Niabella beijingensis: one gene and its partner. Each later gene encodes a partner of the first gene's protein in a complex. Links are inferred from orthologs where the notes say so. Each region holds a gene or a part of one and is shown on either strand. Other genes may lie near its edges.

Region 1 (9,833 bases):
TTTTGGAGTGAACGGAATGAGCCAGCAGAACAGCAACAGGGCGGATGAGGCGCTGATCCCGGACTATCGGCTTTTTGATGTTGGCGTGTATGGCTATACTTCCAAAACCGTTAACAGTACTACTATTAGCGGGGGACTGCGGTTTGATAACCGTAATATCAGCAGCAAGCTGACCTATGAAGACGGTGAGGAAAAATTCGAGCCTTTTACCAGGAGTCTTTCCAGCTTCTCCGGAAGCATTGGGCTGGCGCATGATTTTAATGAGCATATTACGTTGAAAGCTAATGCCAGTAAGGGTTTCAGAGCACCAAATATGGCAGAACTGTCCGCCAACGGCGTGCATGAGGGGACGTTTCGTTACGAGATCGGGAACCGGGAGTTGAAAAGTGAGGATTCCTATTCCTTCGACCTTGGCCTGGATGTGAATACCGAGCACGTTTCACTGAATGTATCTCCCTATATCAATCATATCAATAATTATATCTATTATCAGAAATTGCAGAACAGTGCAGGCGTTGATTCCGCAATCGGGAATTTGTATGTCTATAAATTCACACAGCAAAGCGCCAATCTGTATGGGGTGGAAGCCACGCTGGATATACACCCGCATCCACTCGACTGGCTGCATTTTGAAAATTCATTCAGCTGGACAAGAGGCGTGTTTACCAATGCTGTTGATGGTTCGGACAATCTTCCCCTGATCGCGCCGCTGCGATTGCTGACAGAGCTGCGGGCAGAATTTCCTACACAGTTGAAAGCCTTCAGAAATTTCTATGCTAAAGTGGAAATGGACAATGTGGGCGCCCAGAACCAGTACTTTTCCGGTTATGATACGGAAACGGCTACACCGGCTTATACCTTGTTCAATGCGGGCATCGGAAGCGATATCTACTGGGGTGGAACAAAACGGGCGGTGGTTATCCTGGCAATGAATAATATCGGGGATGTGGCCTACCAGCAACACCTGAGCCGGTTGAAGTATGCTCCCGAAAACCCGGTTACGGGCAGGGCGGGGGTATTCAATATGGGCAGGAATTTTACGGCCCGGCTCATCCTGCCGTTCGCCTGGAAAGTAAAATAAGCGTTCTGTTGATCTGTAATTATATTTGTTGTTGAATTACCCGGTCAACATCAAACAATATGAAGCAGTTTTTATTTTTATCCATCGCATTTGTAAGCACAATTGCTGCGGGTGCACAGGATCTTAAAACATTCCGGATCTACCGGCCGGATGAAGATGCCCGGGAAGGAATCCGTAAAGCGGTGGTTACAGCAAAGAAAGAAAACAAACATGTACTGGTGCAGATCGGTGGCAACTGGTGCATCTGGTGTGCAAGATTTTACCAGTTTACAAAAACGGACCCTGTTGCGGATTCGATTATAAAAAGTGCCTACGTGGTATATCATCTTAATTACAGCAAGGAGAATAAAAATCTTCCGGTGCTGGCAGATTACAGTTATCCCCAGCGCTTTGGATTCCCGGTATTCCTGGTATTGGACAAGGAGGGCAAGCTGCTCCATACTCAAAACTCCGGATACCTGGAAGAAGGTAAGGGATACAGTAAGGATAAGGTGGCGGATTTCCTTTCCAACTGGACACCTGATGCCCTGGATCCTCAGAAATATAAGGAGTGATTTCATCCGATCAAAAACACAGTATGAAAGCAACCGACTTTTTAAACATTTTAAAACATCCTGTACGATACAGGATGTTTTTATTATCAAAACTGCCCCTTGCATTATGGGCCGGACTCCGGATCCGCAAAGCGGATGCTGACCAATGTACGGTATCCGTACCTTATAAATGGATGAACAAAAATCCGTTCCGGTCTACTTATTTTGCAGCATTGGCCATGGCTGCGGAATTAAGCACCGGGATCCTGGCAATGGCAGCTACGCTGGATCAGCCGGCAAAAGTAGCGTTGCTGGTGGTAAAGCTGGAATCTGAGTTTTTCAAAAAGGCAACAGGTATAACCCTTTTTACCTGTGCCGATGGTGCGGCATTGCTTGAAGCGGTACAGCGTGCCGTAAATGAAAAACAACCGCAGCAGTTTGCTGCAACATCCAGCGGGGTGAATGCAAACGGAGAACTTATTGCAACCTTCCGTATTACCTGGTCGTTTAAGGCAAAGTAGGGTTAAAATAATGATAAAGGAATGGGATATAAAATTCTTTCTTTATCTTGTTGGATAAATTAAATCCTATCCTAAATATTAAAGTGAAACATATGAAGATTGCTTTTCATGGTGCGGCGCAAACTGTTACAGGATCCAAACACCTGATCACCTTAAAGAACGGAAAGAAGTTATTGCTTGATTGCGGCATGTACCAGGGGCTGGGCGACCAGACCGACCGGCTGAACAGGGACTTTGGTTTTATCAGCAGCGAAGTGGATGTAATGATCCTGTCGCACGCACACATCGATCACTCGGGGCTTATTCCCAAACTTGTGAACGAGGGATTCCGGGGAAAGATATTTTGCTCACCTGCAACAAAAGACCTGACGAATATCCTGTTGATGGACAGCGCGGAAATACAGGAGAGCGACATGCGGTTCCTGGAAAAAAAACGGCAGGGCGCCTCTTCCGAGTTACAGCGGCCGCTGTATACCATTGAAGATGCCAAGCTGGCAATGACCTTATTTGAGACCAGGGAATACGGGGAATGGTTTGATGTCATTGAAGGCGTTCAGGCGTCCTTTACAGACGCCGGTCATATTATTGGAAGTCAGTGTGTGCATTTAAGGATACGCGAAGACGGAAAAGAAACGCATATCACCTTCAGCGGCGACCTGGGGCGGTACCGGGATGTGATCCTCCGGTCACCGGAAGTATTTCCGCAGGCGGATTATATCATTATGGAATCAACCTATGGAAACAGCCTGCATGAAGATGTGCGGGATACGCCCGAAGTATTACTGGAGTGGATCAATAAGGTTTGTGTGGAACGGAAAGGCAAACTGATCTTCCCCGCGTTCAGTGTGGGCCGTACACAGGAAATCTTATACGCGCTGAACCAGCTGGAAGCGCAACGGGTACTTCCGAAGATCCCGTTTTATGTGGACAGCCCGCTGAGCATTGAGGCAACGGATGTGGTAAAACGGTTTCCGCAGTATTTTAACCGGCAGATCCAGCATGTGTTGAAAAATGACGATGATCCGTTCAGCTTTCCCGGTCTCACCTATATCAAATCGGTGGATGAATCAAAGGCACTGAACTTTAAGAATGGCCCTATGGTAATTATTTCTGCAAGCGGGATGGCCGATGCAGGACGGGTAAAACACCATATCAGCAATAATATCGAAAACTCGAGGAATGCTATTGTGATGACCGGTTACTGCGAGCCGCATTCGCTGGGAGGCCGGCTGCTGGCGGGCGCCAGGGAAGTCGGGATCTTTGGGATCGACCACCAGGTCAACGCAGAAATCGGGCAGGTCAGAAGTATGAGCGCGCACGGCGATTATGAGGACATGAGCCAGTGGCTTGCCTGTCAGGACCCGCAGCAGGTAAAACAGTTGTTCCTGGTACATGGGGAACCGGAAGTGCAGCTGGACTTTAAACAGCGGCTGATAAAAAAAGGCTTTCGCGATGTGCTGATCCCCGAACGGCATTTTGAGATCGGATTGACATAGCCAGGGCTTTTCCTTCCTTCTGCAACCAAAAATACCGGTTTACCTGTATTTTCAGATTTAACAATCGAGGGTATTTTCGCAGTAAAATTAAACCATGCGAATGAACTACCCCGGCAGATCACTGAAACTGCGTCTTGGAGCAGCGCTTGTGGCTGTTGTGCTGTTTTCCTGCAAAAAGGATGATACAATTAAGATAACCCCGCCGCTTGATGACAACTCATTACCCTCTGCGGCTGTGTATAATGTAAGAGTGCTGGAAGGCGGCGAACAGAAAGTACGTTTTTCGGTGGATCTTGCCTTGTTCAAGGATTCCAAAAATATGGAGTATGGATTTGGTACCAGTCAATTCTGGATCGATACGCTGCTGAATGCATATGCCTTTAAAACCATAAAAGCTTCGCTGACCGGTGGCGGAGGCGGCTCGAAATATTCCTCTATCATGCTGATGGATCAGAGCGGAAGCACCAATGATACGGATCCGGATGACCTGCGGATCAATGCCGGCAAGATCTTCTGCTGGAACATGGAGCAGGGCAACGATTCCTGGGTATGGTGGTTCTCTTCTAATTACTATAAGATAGGTTCCGGCTTCAGCTCAGACACCGCGCAGCTTGTAAAAGACGTGGAGAGTGTACGTAATAAACCCAAGGACCAGACACTGCTTTATGATTCCCAATACGAGTCGGTGAACAGCCTTTCCAAAAGTGCTGCAAAACCGGTGAAGGCGCTGCTTACTTTTACTGATGGTAAAAACAATTCCGGAAGTAAAAGTGGTGCTGATGTGGTAAATGCGGCAAAAACAGGGAATGTACGTCTTTACAATATCGGATTGGGTGCTTCATCCGATGATTATCTCTACGATCAGGCCGTTGCTACCGGCGGTGCATTTATGTACGCGAAAGACGCCAAACAACTGATCAGTATGTTTGGTAACCTGGGCAAACTGCTCGACGGATCTGCCAGATTCTATTCAGTGGAATGGGAAATGACCCCCGCAAAGGGCAACACGGTCATATCAAAGGGTACTTATAAGGTAGTACTACAGGTAGTAACACCCTACAACTACACCATAGACGTACCGGTAACCATCCGCTACCAGTAACATAAATGCTAAAATGAGTCAGGGGAGGCGGTTTAACTTTGTTGAACCGCTTCTTTTAGTTTTTGCAATACATCGGTCTGCAGCATTTTTTCAGCTACATAAATCATGTTACAGAATGCGGTGGCTTTTGAAATGCCATGACCAATGATCACCGGCTTTTCGATTCCCAATACCGGGGTGCCGCCATAGATCTCAAAGTTGAAACGGTTCAGGTAGGCGTTCTCCAGGCCTTCCGTCCGGGAGATGTCATAAATGGATTCGGCCAGTTTTAAAATGACATTACCGGTAAAACCATCACACACCATCACATCGGCTTTTTCATTAAAGGTATCGCGCCCTTCGATGTTTCCGATAAAATTAATGGTGTTGTTGGCTTTCAGCAGGGGGTAGGCCCCCTGGGTCAGAAGATTGCCTTTGCCTTCTTCCTCGCCTACATTTAGCAGTCCTACTTTGGGATCGCTGATGTCAAGGATATGCCGGGCATATACCGTGCCCAGGGTGGCAAACTGGTTCAGCTGTTCCGGTTTACAATCCGCATTCAGTCCCACATCAAGGATCAGCCCGGTACGGCCCCCCTGTTTAGGAATAATGGATGAGATGACCGGTCTTAAAATCCCTTCGATGGTTTTAAGACTGAAAAGTGCTCCCACCAGCATGGCGCCGGTATTGCCGGCACTGATGAATGCATCGGTCTTTCCCCCTGCCAGGTAATGGAAGCCTGCAGCGATAGAGGATTGTGGTTTTTCTTTTAATGCTTTGGTGGGGTGCTCATGCATATCGATGACCTGCGTTGTAGGTACAACCTGCAGCATCTCTGTTGGTATCTTTTCTTCTGCTATTATCCGGCTTAAGGCAGCTTCATCACCAAAAAGGGTGAGTTGGGTCTTTTTGTTATTTTCATTCCCGGAAAGATATTTTTTAATCCCTCGCAATGCCTCAAGAGGAGCAAAATCTCCTCCCATTGTATCAATTCCAATATTCATAAACGGACTAAAATTAAAAATTCCAAATACATTACCAACCAAAGGTCGTCAATGAATTTGGAATGAACAAGTTAAGTAAACGGGACTTAACGTTTTTTTTAAGCTTTTGAAGGCGCTTTTTCAGCAACAACTTTTCCTTTGTAAATCAGTTTCCCTTCATTCACATATGCACGGTGGCGTACATGTGTTTCGCCTGTAGTGGCGTCTGTAGTTAAAGTAGCTGAAGTTGCTTTATAGTGAGTCCTGCGTTTTGCGCTTCTTTGCTGGCTGTGCCGGCGTTTCGGATTTGGCATAACTGATGAAATTAAATAGTTCTAAATTATGTTTCTTCTTTATTAATATACGTTTAATTATCCAGGTCTTTGAATTTTTCGAGATCTTTCCAAAGCGGGTTGTTCTCTTTCTTTGAATGGGCTTCCACATCCAGTTTGTTTAGCATTTTTAATGCTTCCGGATTGCATTGGGGCCCGTCTGCATTTTCAAAACCACAGGTCTTATGCATCGGAATACTCAGGTTTATGAATTCATAAATCCAGTTTTCCATGTTGAGGTGACTTTCGCCCCGGCTGATATAGTATACATCAGGATCATCTTCCTGATCATTCATCACTTCCGGGTCTTCCACCATTTTGACCGTAATGATGAATTCGTCCCAAAGGTCCAGTGCAATTGTATTGTTGCAGCGGTCGCAAACCACATCCAGCTTGCCGCCTACTTCAAACTTCAGCATCATAAAACTGCTTTTTTTATCAAGCGAAAGTTTTATATGCGCTTTACAATTGGTAAAGTCCTGCTGTTGAAAATCCTCAAAGAACCTGTCTGCTATTTCATAATTGAACTCATGAACTCCTGGTTTTAAACCCACAAAAGCAATATCATACTCTCTTCTGTAAGCCATGGCTCAACTCCTCCCTTTATTTTAGGGATGCAAAAGTACGTAAAATATGTCAAATTAACCAAAAAAGCGGGTGCTAATTTAAGCCGACTGCTTTTTTGACGCAGCTGATTCCTATTGATTTGATAATCAGCGTATAAAAAAGGATTCTTTGTTTATGGGAAAATGCCCAGCTCGGCATAAGTAGTTGCTACTTTGTTGATCGCCACTACATAGGCCGCCGTACGCATGTCCGGGATTTCGGGATTGCTGCGCCATTCTTCCATGATCTCCCTTGTGGCGCCGATCATAGTTTCCTCTAGTCCGCTGTATACCAGATCCACCTCATCCGCGCCGTGCATGATCATTTTCCGGTTCTTTTCCGCCACTCGTTTTCCCGACAGGCTTTCCAGTTCCTCCAGGATGGTGGTGTTGACGTTTTCTGTAAACCGCTTTTCCAGTCTTCCGTACCGGACATGGCTCAGATTCTTCAGCCATTCGAAATAGGAAACGGTCACCCCGCCGGCATTCAGGTACATATCCGGCACCACGAGCACATGTTTATTTAAAAAGATATCGTCTGCTTCCGGTGTCAGCGGGCCGTTGGCTGCTTCCCCGATGATCTTTGCCTTTATACGGGGTGCATTATTTTTGTCGATCACATTTTCCAGGGCTGCGGGGATCAGGATATCGCATTCCAGCTCCAGCGTTTCGAGTGAATTGGTGTGACCGGTGGCGTCTTTAAAACCGAGGATCGATCCGGTGCGTCTTCTGTGCTGGAATACTTCCTCTACATCCAGTCCGTTCGGATTGCTGATACCGCCTTCAAATTCGGCGATACCTACAATAAGCGCCCCCGCTTCATGGAAAAATTTTGCGGAATGATAGCCTACATTTCCCAACCCCTGAACGATCACTCTTTTACCTGCAATGCCGGTCGTTAACCCCAGTTTCTGCATTTCTTCCGGCATATTACAAACCTCGCGGATACCAAAGAATACTCCCAGTCCGGTAGCCTCCCTGCGGCCGCGGACACCGCCCTGGCTCACGGGCTTTCCTGTTACACAACCTGCAGCATCAATTTCCTGCGGGTTCATAGCGCTGTAAGTGTCTACGATCCAGGCCATCTCACGTTCACCGGTACCATAGTCCGGCGCCGGCACATCCGTAGCCGGTCCTATGAAATTCTTCTTGATCAGTTCCGATGTATAGCGGCGGGTGATCTTTTCCAGCTCATAGGGTGTATAATTCTTGGGATCGATCTTGATACCGCCTTTGCCACCTCCAAAGGGCACATTTACAATGGCACATTTATAGGTCATTAAAGCTGCAAGGGCCATCACTTCATCCTGGGTAACCTGCATGGAAAAACGGATCCCGCCTTTGCAGGGTGTTTTGTGATGCGAGTGCTGTACACGGTAAGCCTCAATGACCTCGATTGTCCCGTTCTCTCTTTTGATAGGAAAACGCATCCGGTATACCGAGTTACACGCACTGATCTGCTCCAGTAGTCCTTTATCCCATTTGGTGAATCTGGCAGCTTTATGGAAGCTCTTTTCTACGGCTTCAAAAAAATTGTAATGGACTTCAGACATAGTTGTATATTTTCAAATTAGCAATTTACGCAACAGTTGGCAGGAGAGGGGTTCGTTAATCCTCTGTCTCTTTCTCCAGTTTTTTCAGTTTCCGCTCTACGCGGAACATGTATAAAAACAAGCCGAGGAGTATTACCAGCAATACCGCGATCACCACATAAATTCTGCCGTCGCGCCTCATAAGCGAGTCTGTGGAGGATTGTGCCATTACCAGACCGGGAGTGGCAAGCAGCAGTAAGACGACAAAAAAGGGTATCGGTTTCTTCATTTTTTTAAAAGCGGTTTTAAAAGCGATTTTTCTTTCAGTAAATGGATACGGATCTTGAGCGTAGCGATCCAGACCCCGAGCAATGCCCACCCGATAAATGCGGGATATTCGATCATACGCATCTCCGGGCTCACATCTTTAAAATTCAATGCCGGATTGCCCTCCTGTCCGGGATGCAGGCTGGGAAGCAATCTCGGGATGATAAAAATAGTAGGGAAGAGCATTGCAAACGCAAAGATGTTGTATACCGCGCCCACCCGGGCTTTTTTATCAATATCGCTGATGGAGTCTCTTAAGATCAGATAAGCAAAATAGATCAGCAGGGCCACCGCAGTGCCGATAAGTTTGGGCTCGCGGGCCACCGCACTGAACGACTGAAAAGCCGGGTTGTTGGGATCGGCCCAGGTATAGCTGGCCCAGATAGCACCGGTTGCATACCCCAGCAGCCCAAAGAAAATGCCCACTGTTGCATAGTTTTTGGCAGCGATATCGTACTTCAGGTTCATGGTGCGCAGGTACCGGATGGAATGCACCAGCGAACAGATGAATAACACCATCATTGCCGACCACATGCCCACATGATAAAACAGATTACGGCTGGTTTCTCCTAAAATGGGAAGATTGGGAACTTTGACAAGCAATCCGGCGACAAGCGCATATATTAACAGGAGTACACAAAGGATTTTCCACCACGATTTATACATATTCTAGTATTCTTGTCTTAACTGTACCTTATAGTAATCAACAAAACACAAAAGTAAGCGGAAAGTTGTTTATTAAACCAAATTTGAAAATTGAGTAATGAAAAAGGAATTCCTGTAGAAAATCGGTAAGACTTCTGCAGGGATCCCGCTGTTTCAGTCAAGAAAAAATCAAAAGGTTTTATTTTAATATAAAGACCTCTGGGGATACGGGATTAATCGCGCCATAAAAACGGGAAAAGGATTACTGCAAGTACTGCCACGAGCAGGTCCAGCGCCACCAGCAGGGCAATATCATTCCACTGAATGGCAAGCGCAGGGTTAAAAGCAGCGGTACTGATCTTCATCAGCAGCATCAGCTGCGGCACAATGACCGGGAAGCCCAGGATGGCCATGATGGCGGCATTTTGCTGTGCTTTTGCCGCGATAGCCGCCAAAAAAGTGAACACCATGCTCAGGCTCCAGCCCCCCAGCAATACCAGGCCGACAAACGGCGCTGTTTTTTCGACCGGACTGCCCAGCAGGGCAAAAAACAAGAGGAGACTGATAAAGGACATCAGCAGCATAAGTACAGAATTGAACAACAGCTTGGCCAGCACAAAGTGAACAGGAGAACTGATGGAATAAAAGTATAGCATCCGGCCGCGGCTTTCCTGTAAAAAACTTTTAGCAACCGCAT
Region 2 (9,757 bases), 1.4 Mb from region 1 along the record:
TTTGAATTTCTTATTTTGTGAGAGCATGCAGAAGATACCCCGTACGATCAGCTTTACCACCACGCCTGCCCGTGCGGCTTCATAGAGCTTCTGGATCATATCGATATCTGAAAGCGAATTCATTTTGATGATGATCTCCGCTTTTTTGCCTTTGCGGGCCATCAGGATCTCATGGCCGATCAGCTTTACGAGGAAGCTGCGGATAAGGTGCGGGCTGGGAATAATGGTAGTGCATTGCTGTAATGAAAGCTCATTGGTCTTTGGCTTTTCCAGGTATGCAAAGATCCGGTTCACATCGGCCATTATTTTTTTATTGGAGGTCAGCAGGCAATGATCGGCATAGATGCGGGCTGTTTTTTCATTCAGGTTGCCGGTACTTACAAATCCGTAATATTCCGTTCTGGGGCCCTTCTTTTTTTTGATGATGCACAATTTTGCATGCACCTTCATATTCTGAAATCCTGTGAGCACAGTAGCACCTACATCTTCCAGGCGCTGCTTCCATTCAAGGTTTGCTTCTTCATCAAACCGGGCCTTCAGCTCCAGCATGACGGTTACTTCCTTGCCGTTGCGTACGGCGTTGATCAGCGCATTGATGATCTTTGACTGGGCGGCCAGACGGTAACAGGTGATCTTTATGGAAACCACATCCGGATCGAAAGCCGCTTCCCGGATGAGGTCGATGATGGGCGTAAAATTATGATAGGGATAACTCAGCAATACATCCCGGTGCATGATCACGTCCGAAATGCGCTGGTCCAGCAGCAGCGGATGGTCGAATGGTTCTTTCCGCCGGCTTACATGTTTGAATACTTTTGACGGGAAATCGATAAAATGCCGGAAGTTATGAATGGCGCCCGCAGGACTGATGGCATCCAGCTTTCCAAAACCCATACGCGTAATAAGATACTGCAGCAGATCGGCATCCATGCGCTCATCGTAGGTAAAGCGGACCGGAATGCCTTTCTTCCGGTTCTTAAGTCCGGTTTCCAGTTTCTGGATGATGGATGTATTGTCTGCGGTATCAATATCCAGCTCCGCATCCCTAGTGAATTTAAAAATATGAGCACTGAACTCATCATACCCGAGAAACCGGAAAATATGCGGGAGGTTAAAAATAATGGCATCCTCCAGCAGCATGATATCGTGCTGACTGGCGCGGGAGGGAAGCTCAATAAAACGGCCCACCGCAGTAACCGGAACTTCAATGATGGCATATTTGCGGTCCTGCCGGTTAAAACTCTTGCGCATCACCACACCCAGGAAAATGGATTTATCCCGCAGCGCCGGAAATTTTTTGATATTCTCGATCATCAGGGGAATGATATTCGGACTGATCTCCGTTTCATAAAAATCCCGGATGAATTTTTTCTGGGTAACAGTAAGCTGGGTCTCCGTCCTCAGGTAGATCTTATTCCGGTTAAGACTGCGCTGAACGTTTTTCCATACCCTTTCAAATTCTTCCTGCTGGTCGGTCATCAGGCGGTGGATCTGGTCGAGGATCTTTTGAGGGTTCTTTTCCGGGTGCATGTTCAGCTTTGATTCAATCCGCAGCATGCGTTTCAGCGAAGCGATCCGGACACGGAAGAACTCATCACGGTTATTGGAAAAGATCCCCAGAAACTTAATGCGTTCATTCAGCGGTACGGTGGGATCCGCAGCTTCCTGGAGCACACGGCCGTTAAACGCCAGCCAGCTGATGTCTCTGGGTATAACCTTCTGCATAACTTTTGAGTGAATATCCACAATAATAATACTTTATCGGCAGAATTACGGGGAATAATCGGAGTTTCAATAACCGCCGGCTTTAAATTATTATTAAGAAATTCGATGTTTTGTTTTGTTGCGGGACCCGGTTTATAACAGAATGTCACCATTGTGTCCGCAATTTGTGGTTACATTTGCCGTTCACAAAAGCTGTTCAAATGACCAACGAGCGAAAGGAAAAACTGGAACAGGTGATCCGTAAACGCCAGGAAGGACTGGCCGTTGTGCTGGAAAATGTTTTTGACCCGCACAATATATCGGCTGTAATGCGCAGTTGCGATGCGGTGGGTATACAGGATGTGTATATTTTGAATACAAAGATCCCGCGGCACAAAAAATGGGGTGCAAAAAGCAGCTCCAGTGCTGCCAAATGGCTGTCGATCCATCAGTATGATAATGCCGTAGCCTGTTTTTCGGATTTGAAAAGCAGGTACGATTGCGTATTTACCACACACCTCAGCTCTGATGCGGCAAATCTGTATCAGCTGGATCTTACCCGGCGGGTAGCATTGGTTTTTGGGAATGAGCGCGAGGGTGTAAGCGATGAGATCCGCGCGCTTGCAGACGGAAATTTTGTAATTCCCCAGGTGGGAATCATTCAGTCGCTAAACATCAGCGTGGCCTGCGCGGTCAGTATTTATGAAGCTTTCCGGCAACGGGCGGATGCAGGTTTGTACAATGGCCCGGCGGATACCGACTATCACAGACAGCTCCGCACGGATTGGGAACTGCCGCAGGGATAATGTAAAAAGAACCGGATCATTATTTTCTTAGTAACTTTAGAGGGATCATTTATTTAATCATCAGAATCTATAACAGAATTTAATATGCCTTCATTTGATTTTGCCAGTAAAGTAGATGCGCAGGCACTGGATAATGCAGTGAATGTGGTTAAAAAAGAAATCACCAACCGTTTTGACTTTAAAGGGTCACACGTTGTAATCGAACTCGATAAGAAGAACTTCAAAATCCAGGTGGAAACCGATGATGATATGAAGATGAAACAATTGCTGGATGTGCTGGTGAGCCGGGCACACAAGCAGGGGATCGCGCCGGAAGCGTTCGACCTGGGCAAGGAGGGTAGCCAGGTAGGAAAGGCCTGGAAAAAAGACATCGAAGTACGTAACGGGATCCGCCAGGAAGATGCCAAAAAAATAGTAAAACTGATCAAGGATGCGGGGTTAAAGGTACAGGTGTCGATCCATGAGGATGTGGTGCGGGTTACGGGCAAAAAGATCGACGACCTGCAGGCCGTTATCCAGGCCTCAAAAGGCTGGGAGCTGGGTGTGCCCCTGCAGGTGGAAAATATGCGGAACTAAACCTGCCGGCAGATCTTCCGGGCAGCCGCACCTGGATTGCAGTAAGCGGTATCGCCTCGATTTTGTTGTATAAATTGAGCAGCGCGTGTCATCAGCAGGGCCCATTATGTGCTGAGCCAACGGTGCTGTGCATCCACTCTGGCTTTTTTATACCGGATAAAACCCTGAGAATGATCGAGGCGCTGTTTTTAATGATCTTAATGGGTCAGGAATACCTGGTTATGCATAATTGTTATTTTTTGGCCCCTGATTCGCATCAATCAGATGTCTTTATCCTGGTTTTTGCCGTTGATTGATTATTTTTTGTACCTTCGCACCTCAAAATTATTAATAACTGTACGGCAAAATCCGTACAACCTTAAAAATCATATAGTTATGAAACAAGGTCTCCATCCTGAAAATTACCGTCTGGTGGTTTTTAAAGACATGAGTAACGGCGATACCTTTTTAAGCCGCTCTACAGCAAATTCAAAGGAAACGGTCCAGTGGGAAGACGGCAACGAATATCCTGTAATAAAACTGGAAATTTCAAGCACTTCTCACCCCTTCTTTACCGGTAAAAACATGCTGGTGGATACTGCGGGCCGTATTGATAAATTCAAAAGAAAATACGCGAAGAAATAATCTGGTGCTTTTCTACGATTTTTATAAACCCCGGTCATCCGGGGTTTTGTTTTACCCTTGTTTCTGTTTATCTTAGACACCTCAATTTATGCGTGCAGTCATTTTCACCCATAAGCAGTACAGGGCGGAGCTTCTTTTCCCTTTTAGTCTTACTACTGCGGTAGAGGAAATGCCCGCCGGCATGCTCACCAACCGGCGGCGCTGGGAGCTGATTGCGGCAACCGCTTTAAAAAGTGACCCCAATGCCTGCTGGCACATTCCCGCCCATCTCGTACCATCAGAAGCCGTGGTGTCCCTTCTCAATACCCTTTCCCCGGGAGCGTCGTTGCAGTTTGAGAACGGGGCCGTAGCGGGTTATGGCTCCATGGATACGGTATTCGACGGCGGTGCGGCGGTACCGGCAGGGACGGCCTCCTTCCTGGAATACAGCTGGGATATCTTTGAAAGAAATGTGGCCCTCCTCCAGTTTGATTTTTCCCTGCTTACAGCGGGGCGCCGCTCGGCGCCACTGCGTGAGGGCAACCGTTGTACCAATGAAGCAGCGGTGTTTATTGAGGAAGGGGCGGATGTGCGTTTTTCCATCATCAATGCCGAAGAAGGCCCGGTGTATATTTCAAAGAACGCACTCGTTATGGAAGGTACCTGCATCCGGGGACCGGTTTTTATCGGTGAAAATGCCGTGGTAAAAATGGGCTCGAAGATCTACGGGGGAACCACCATCGGCCATGATTGTACGGTGGGCGGAGAGATCAAGAACAGCGTGTTCTTCCCCTTCTCGAACAAAGGGCACGACGGATATGTGGGGGACTCGGTGATCGGTCACTGGTGCAACCTTGGCGGGGGAACCACTACCAGCAATATGAAGAATACCGCAGGTCGCATCCGCATCGAACTTCCCACCGGGGCGGTGAAAGCAGGAACCAAGTGCGGCGTGCTGATGGGCGATTATTCCCGCGCAGCGATCAACAGCTCTTTTAATACCGGAACGGTTACGGGGATCTGCTCCAATATTTTTGGAAACGGATTGACCCCGAAATGGATCCCTTCCTTTTCCTGGGGCTATGATACAGCGATTGCCTACGACCTGGAAAACGCGCTTGCCCACCTGGAGCGGTGGATGCAGACAAAGAAGCAGGTACTTACGGATACCGAACGAAATTTAATTACCCATATTTATAATCAACAAAAACAAAGAAATCATGAGACAGCAAATAGCAGCGGCTAACTGGAAGATGAATTTAACGTATGTAGAAGGGCAGCAATTGCTAAAAGATATTCTGGACGAGAACATCGAAACAACCGAAAACCAGGTAGTGATCTTTGGTATTCCGTTTCCTTACCTGATGACGGCAAATGAAAAAGTAAATACGTTAAAGAACTTTTATGTGGCCGCACAGAACTGCTCCAATAAAAAATCGGGAGCTTATACCGGGGAGGTTTCTGTAGACATGCTGCAGTCGCTGAACATCAAGTATTGCATCATTGGTCACAGCGAGCGCCGGGAATATTTTAACGAGACCAACCTGGAAATTTCCGAAAAGCTGGATCTCTTGCTGGGTGCAGGCTTGAAGCCCATTTTCTGCTGTGGTGAACCACTGAGTGTACGCGAAGCCGGTACGCAAAATGAATATGTGGAAAAACAGCTCCGGGAATCATTGTTCCATTTATCAGCCGAAGACCTGAAGAATGTGGTGATCGCTTATGAACCCATCTGGGCGATCGGTACCGGGAAGACCGCAACTACAGAGCAGGCACAGGAAATACATGCTTACCTGCGTTCTGTAATCGCAAAACAATATGGCCAGGAAGCAGCAGAGGATATTTCCATTCTTTACGGAGGCAGTGTAAAAGCCGGTAATGCAAAAGAGCTGTTCAGCTGTCCGGATGTGGATGGTGGCCTGGTAGGCGGCGCATCACTGGTTGCCGTGGATTTTGTGGAGATCATCAAATCCTTAAAATAAGCAGGGAACAAATGCTGAAGGTGCTTTGGCTTTGCAGCTGGTACCCCAATAAAGTAGCTCCTTTTGAAGGGGATTTTGTACAGCGCCATGCGCAGGCAGCTTCTTTATACAATCAGATTCATGTTATTAAAGTGACGCCCGATCCGGAAGGGAAGGGCGTCACTTCTGTATTACGGGAAAATCCCGGATACCCGCACCTTATCGAGGAACACATCTATTATCCTAAAAGGCCGGGTATTGCCGGGAAACTGCGGTCCTATTTTTACTGGTACCATCTTTATAAAAAAGCGGTCACGCGCTACATCAGCACCAACGGAAAACCGGACCTGGTTCATGTGCATATTCCGTTTAAATCAGGATTAATTGCGCAGTGGATCAAAAAAAAGTATGGGATCCCGTATGTAGTAACAGAGCATTGGGGCGGATATAACACACAGGTAGAAAACAATTACCGGCAGCGGCCGTTTTGGTTCCGGCAGGTGATCAGGGATACACTGAAGAACGCTGCTGCAGTACATTCCGTAAGCCGGTACCTTGGTGTCCGGCTTCGGGAATGGGTATGGCCCGTAGAATATACAGTTATTCCCAACGTAGTAAATACCCGGTTATTTTTTGCAGGACCTCCAAAAACAGGAAACAGCTTTGACCTGCTGCATATTTCAACAGGGGCTTCTGTTAAGAATGTACAGGGGATCATTAACGCCTTCCTGAAGCTGGATCCGCTGGTGTATTCTCTTAAATTACTCGGCCTGACCGAGGCGCTTAAAGCACAGCTGCGGCGCGAATATCCGCAGGTGCTGTCGGAAGGGACCGTTTCCTATGAACAGGTAGGGGAAGAACTGCGGAAAAGCAATGCATTGCTCATTTTCAGTCATGCTGAGAATTCACCCTGTGTGATCGGCGAAGCCCTTTGCTGCGGAGTGCCGGTAATTGCAACGGATGTGGGGGGGATTGCCGAGCTTGTCGATGCCTCAGACGGGATCCTGGTAACCGCCGGCGATGAGGAAGGGCTGGTGGCTGCAATTGAGCGTATGTACGCGGATTATATGTATTTCCCCGATCAGCTGGCTGAAAAGGCCGCGGAACGTTATTCCTACCAGGCAATTGGTAAACAATTTGACGAATGGTACCGGATATCACTTAGCCCGCAATAACAGGAATCGGGAAGAAGGGTATACTGTATGAATTAATTTATCGATACGTAATTCTGCACGTCCGGCGCTGAGATGGTTTTGCCGCTCAGAATTACCAGGCGCTCTACTACGTTCCGGAGCTCACGGATGTTGCCCGTCCAGTTGTATTGCTGCAGCAGCTCGATAGCACCGCCGTCGATGCCTTTTTTGGCAATACCGTAGTCTTTACAGATATCATCCAGGAACTGGTCAACAAGGAGCGGGATATCATCCCTGCGGTCGTTCAGTGAAGGCACGTTGATAAGGATCACGCTAAGCCGGTGGTACAGATCCAGCCGGAAATTTTTATCTTCCACTTCCTGCAGCAGGTCTTTATTGGTTGCAGCAATCACCCGTACATCTACATTGATATCCTTGTCTGCGCCTACCCGGGTGATCTTTCCTTCCTGTAGGGCCCTTAGAACTTTTGCCTGGGCATTCAGGCTCATATCCCCGATCTCGTCCAGGAACAGCGTACCGCCATTGGCCTGTTCAAATTTCCCGATACGTTGTTTTATAGCTGAAGTAAAAGATCCCTTTTCGTGTCCGAATAATTCAGATTCAATCAGTTCGGTTGGTATTGCAGCGCAGTTCACCTCTACCAGGGGACTGTTGGAGCGGTTGCTTAATTCATGGATCCATCGTGCCACCAGTTCTTTACCCACACCGTTGGCACCGGTTACCAGCACTCTTGCCTCGGTGGGTGCCACTTTGTTGATGGTCTCTTTTATCTTCTGGATAGGAGCAGAAGTACCCACAATTTCCTGGACCTTGGATACTTTTTTCCGCAGCACTTTGGTTTCGGTAACCAGGGTCGTGCGTTCCAGTGCATTACGGATGGTGATCAGCAGGCGGTTCAGGTCCGGGGGTTTTGAAATGAAATCATAAGCGCCCTTTTTAACCGCTTCCACCGCTGTTTCGATGTTGCCATGTCCGGAGATCATAATAACGGGGATGTCGGGGGCAGCAGCACTTGCTTTTTCCAGGAACTCGATGCCGTCCATCTTCGGCATTTTGATATCGCAGAGAACTGCATTGAAGGCCTTTTCTGAAAACAGTTTGAGTCCTTCCTCTCCGTCAACGGCCTCAGTTACCCTATATCCCTCAAACGAAAGGATCTCTGAAAGCGTTTTTCTGATGGACGCTTCATCATCAATAATCAGGATCTCCTGTTGATTATCGTTGGTTTTACTTTTCGGCACGGAGTTATTTTAGTTTATGTTGAGAAATAAAATGAGCGGCTCTTCAAAAATACTATTCGGAAGACCCGGATCCTATTTCTTCAGGTACATTACTTCTTTCACCAGTTTTACGGTCCTGGGCACATCGGGTAAAGCGGCAGCAACCAGGTTCGGCGCATAGTGCAGCGGTGCATCGGCTGCGGTGATCCTGCGGATCGGAGCATCCAGGAAGTCGAACGCATCCTTTTGTACCCGGTAAGAGATCTCGGAAGATACGGAAGCGAACGGCCATTGTTCTTCCACGATCACCAGCCGGTTTGTTTTACGCACACTGGCGAGGATGGTATCCATATCCAGCGGGCGGATGGTCCTCAGGTCGATCACCTCGGCACTGATCCCTTCTTTTTCCAGCTCTGCAGCAGCACCGAGTGCCACTTTCATCATTTTATTAAACGAAATAATGGTTACATCCGTTCCTGCTTTTTTTATATCCGCCTTGCCCAGCTCAATGTAGTATTCTTCTTCCGGAACCTCCATTTTATCACCATACATGGTTTCACTTTCCATAAACATCACCGGGTCTTCTTCGTAGCGGATGGCTTGCTTTAAAAGCCCTTTAGCGTCGTATGGGTTACTTGGAGAAACTACTTTAATACCGGGGATATTTGCATACAGCGATTCAAAAGCGGTAGAGTGTTGTGCACCCAATTGTCCGGCAGAGCCGTTCCCACCTCTGAAAACAATAGGACATGATAACTGTCCGCCACTCATTGCCAGCATTTTAGAGGCAGTATTTAAAATTTGATCTAAGGCAAGAACCGCAAAGTTCCAGGTCATGAATTCCACGATCGGACGGAGGCCGCTTTGAGCAGCACCTACGCCAACGGCTGCAAAACCCAATTCGGAAATAGGGGTGTCGATCACCCTTTTTTCACCAAATTCGGCCAGCATTCCCTGGCTCACTTTGTAAGCACCATTGTACTCGGCCACTTCCTCACCCATGAGAAACACACGGTCGTCTCTTCTCATTTCTTCGTTCATTGCCTCTCTGAGGGCTTCCCTGAAAGCTATACTCCTTGCCATATTTAGTAAATTGTCATTTTAAGAGTGGCAAATTTAAGTGAGAAGTGCCAGAATACCAAAGAAGGATTGTTTCGCCTGATGGTTTAAAGTTCTTTCAGACGGCCGATTGCCGGCCCGGAAGAATTTGTTAATTTTCAATCATAAAAAGGTTTCCCGATGGCACATGTGCATGAAGTGGAGCGGTCTGCCGGAAGCAGGCATAAGAAAAAGCTGATACTGGTTTTGATCATCACCGGCGTTTATCTTGCAGCCGAGGTGATCGGTGGTATTCTCACCAAAAGCCTGGCCCTTTGGGCAGATGCCGGTCATATGCTCACAGATGCCGGCGGCCTTGTGCTGGCGCTGCTGGCCATCCGTTACGGAGAACGTTCACCAACACCCGGACGCACTTATGGCTATTACCGGGCCGAGATCCTGGCAGCGCTGACCAATGCCGTGGTACTGATCGGGATATCCCTGTATATCCTTTACGAAGCCTACCAGCGGTTTCAGGATCCGCCCAAAGTGGAAGGCGGAATGATGATGCTGATCGCCGTGGTGGGATTAATAGTAAACCTTGCGGGACTCTATATCCTCCGGAAAGATTCGAAGGAGAGCCTGAATATGAAAGGTGCGTATTTTGAGGTGTTGTCAGACATGCTCACTTCTGT

What was found.
Region 2: rpmF (region 1) and K7B07_RS20025 share a complex: the UniProt entries of both Escherichia coli proteins name them as parts of the 50S ribosomal subunit. The link is inferred for Niabella beijingensis from one-to-one orthologs.

What each region holds. Positions count from the first base shown.
Region 1 is NZ_JAIQDI010000002.1:2,335,650-2,345,482, reverse strand. The notes cover bases 4,413-7,195. They hold rpmF (50S ribosomal protein L32), read right to left. Parts: upstream 6,010-7,195; coding sequence 5,815-6,009; downstream 4,413-5,814. Other genes in these bases: K7B07_RS25760 (Glu/Leu/Phe/Val family dehydrogenase), read right to left, coding at 6,767-7,195; K7B07_RS25765 (YceD family protein), read right to left, coding at 6,063-6,614; plsX (phosphate acyltransferase PlsX), read right to left, coding at 4,766-5,716; K7B07_RS25780 (vWA domain-containing protein), read left to right, coding at 4,413-4,733. Outside these bases: K7B07_RS25800 (TonB-dependent receptor), read left to right, coding at 1-1,081; K7B07_RS25795 (thioredoxin family protein), read left to right, coding at 1,141-1,635; K7B07_RS25790 (DUF4442 domain-containing protein), read left to right, coding at 1,659-2,135; K7B07_RS25785 (MBL fold metallo-hydrolase RNA specificity domain-containing protein), read left to right, coding at 2,228-3,631; more of K7B07_RS25780, read left to right, coding at 3,726-4,412; more of K7B07_RS25760, read right to left, coding at 7,196-8,185; K7B07_RS25755 (CcmD family protein), read right to left, coding at 8,241-8,453; K7B07_RS25750 (cytochrome C assembly family protein), read right to left, coding at 8,450-9,157; K7B07_RS25745 (heme exporter protein CcmB), read right to left, coding at 9,370-9,833.
Region 2 is NZ_JAIQDI010000002.1:936,279-946,035, forward strand. What follows is about bases 2,379-5,085. They hold K7B07_RS20025 (type B 50S ribosomal protein L31), read left to right. Parts: upstream 2,379-3,461; coding sequence 3,462-3,710; downstream 3,711-5,085. Other genes in these bases: K7B07_RS20015 (TrmH family RNA methyltransferase), read left to right, coding at 2,379-2,510; K7B07_RS20020 (YajQ family cyclic di-GMP-binding protein), read left to right, coding at 2,595-3,086; K7B07_RS20030 (putative sugar nucleotidyl transferase), read left to right, coding at 3,799-4,935; tpiA (triose-phosphate isomerase), read left to right, coding at 4,910-5,085. Also shown: ppk1 (polyphosphate kinase 1), read right to left, coding at 1-1,725; more of K7B07_RS20015, read left to right, coding at 1,926-2,378; more of tpiA, read left to right, coding at 5,086-5,671; K7B07_RS20040 (glycosyltransferase), read left to right, coding at 5,683-6,825; K7B07_RS20045 (sigma-54-dependent transcriptional regulator), read right to left, coding at 6,858-8,045; K7B07_RS20050 (pyruvate dehydrogenase complex E1 component subunit beta), read right to left, coding at 8,118-9,107; K7B07_RS20055 (cation diffusion facilitator family transporter), read left to right, coding at 9,264-9,757.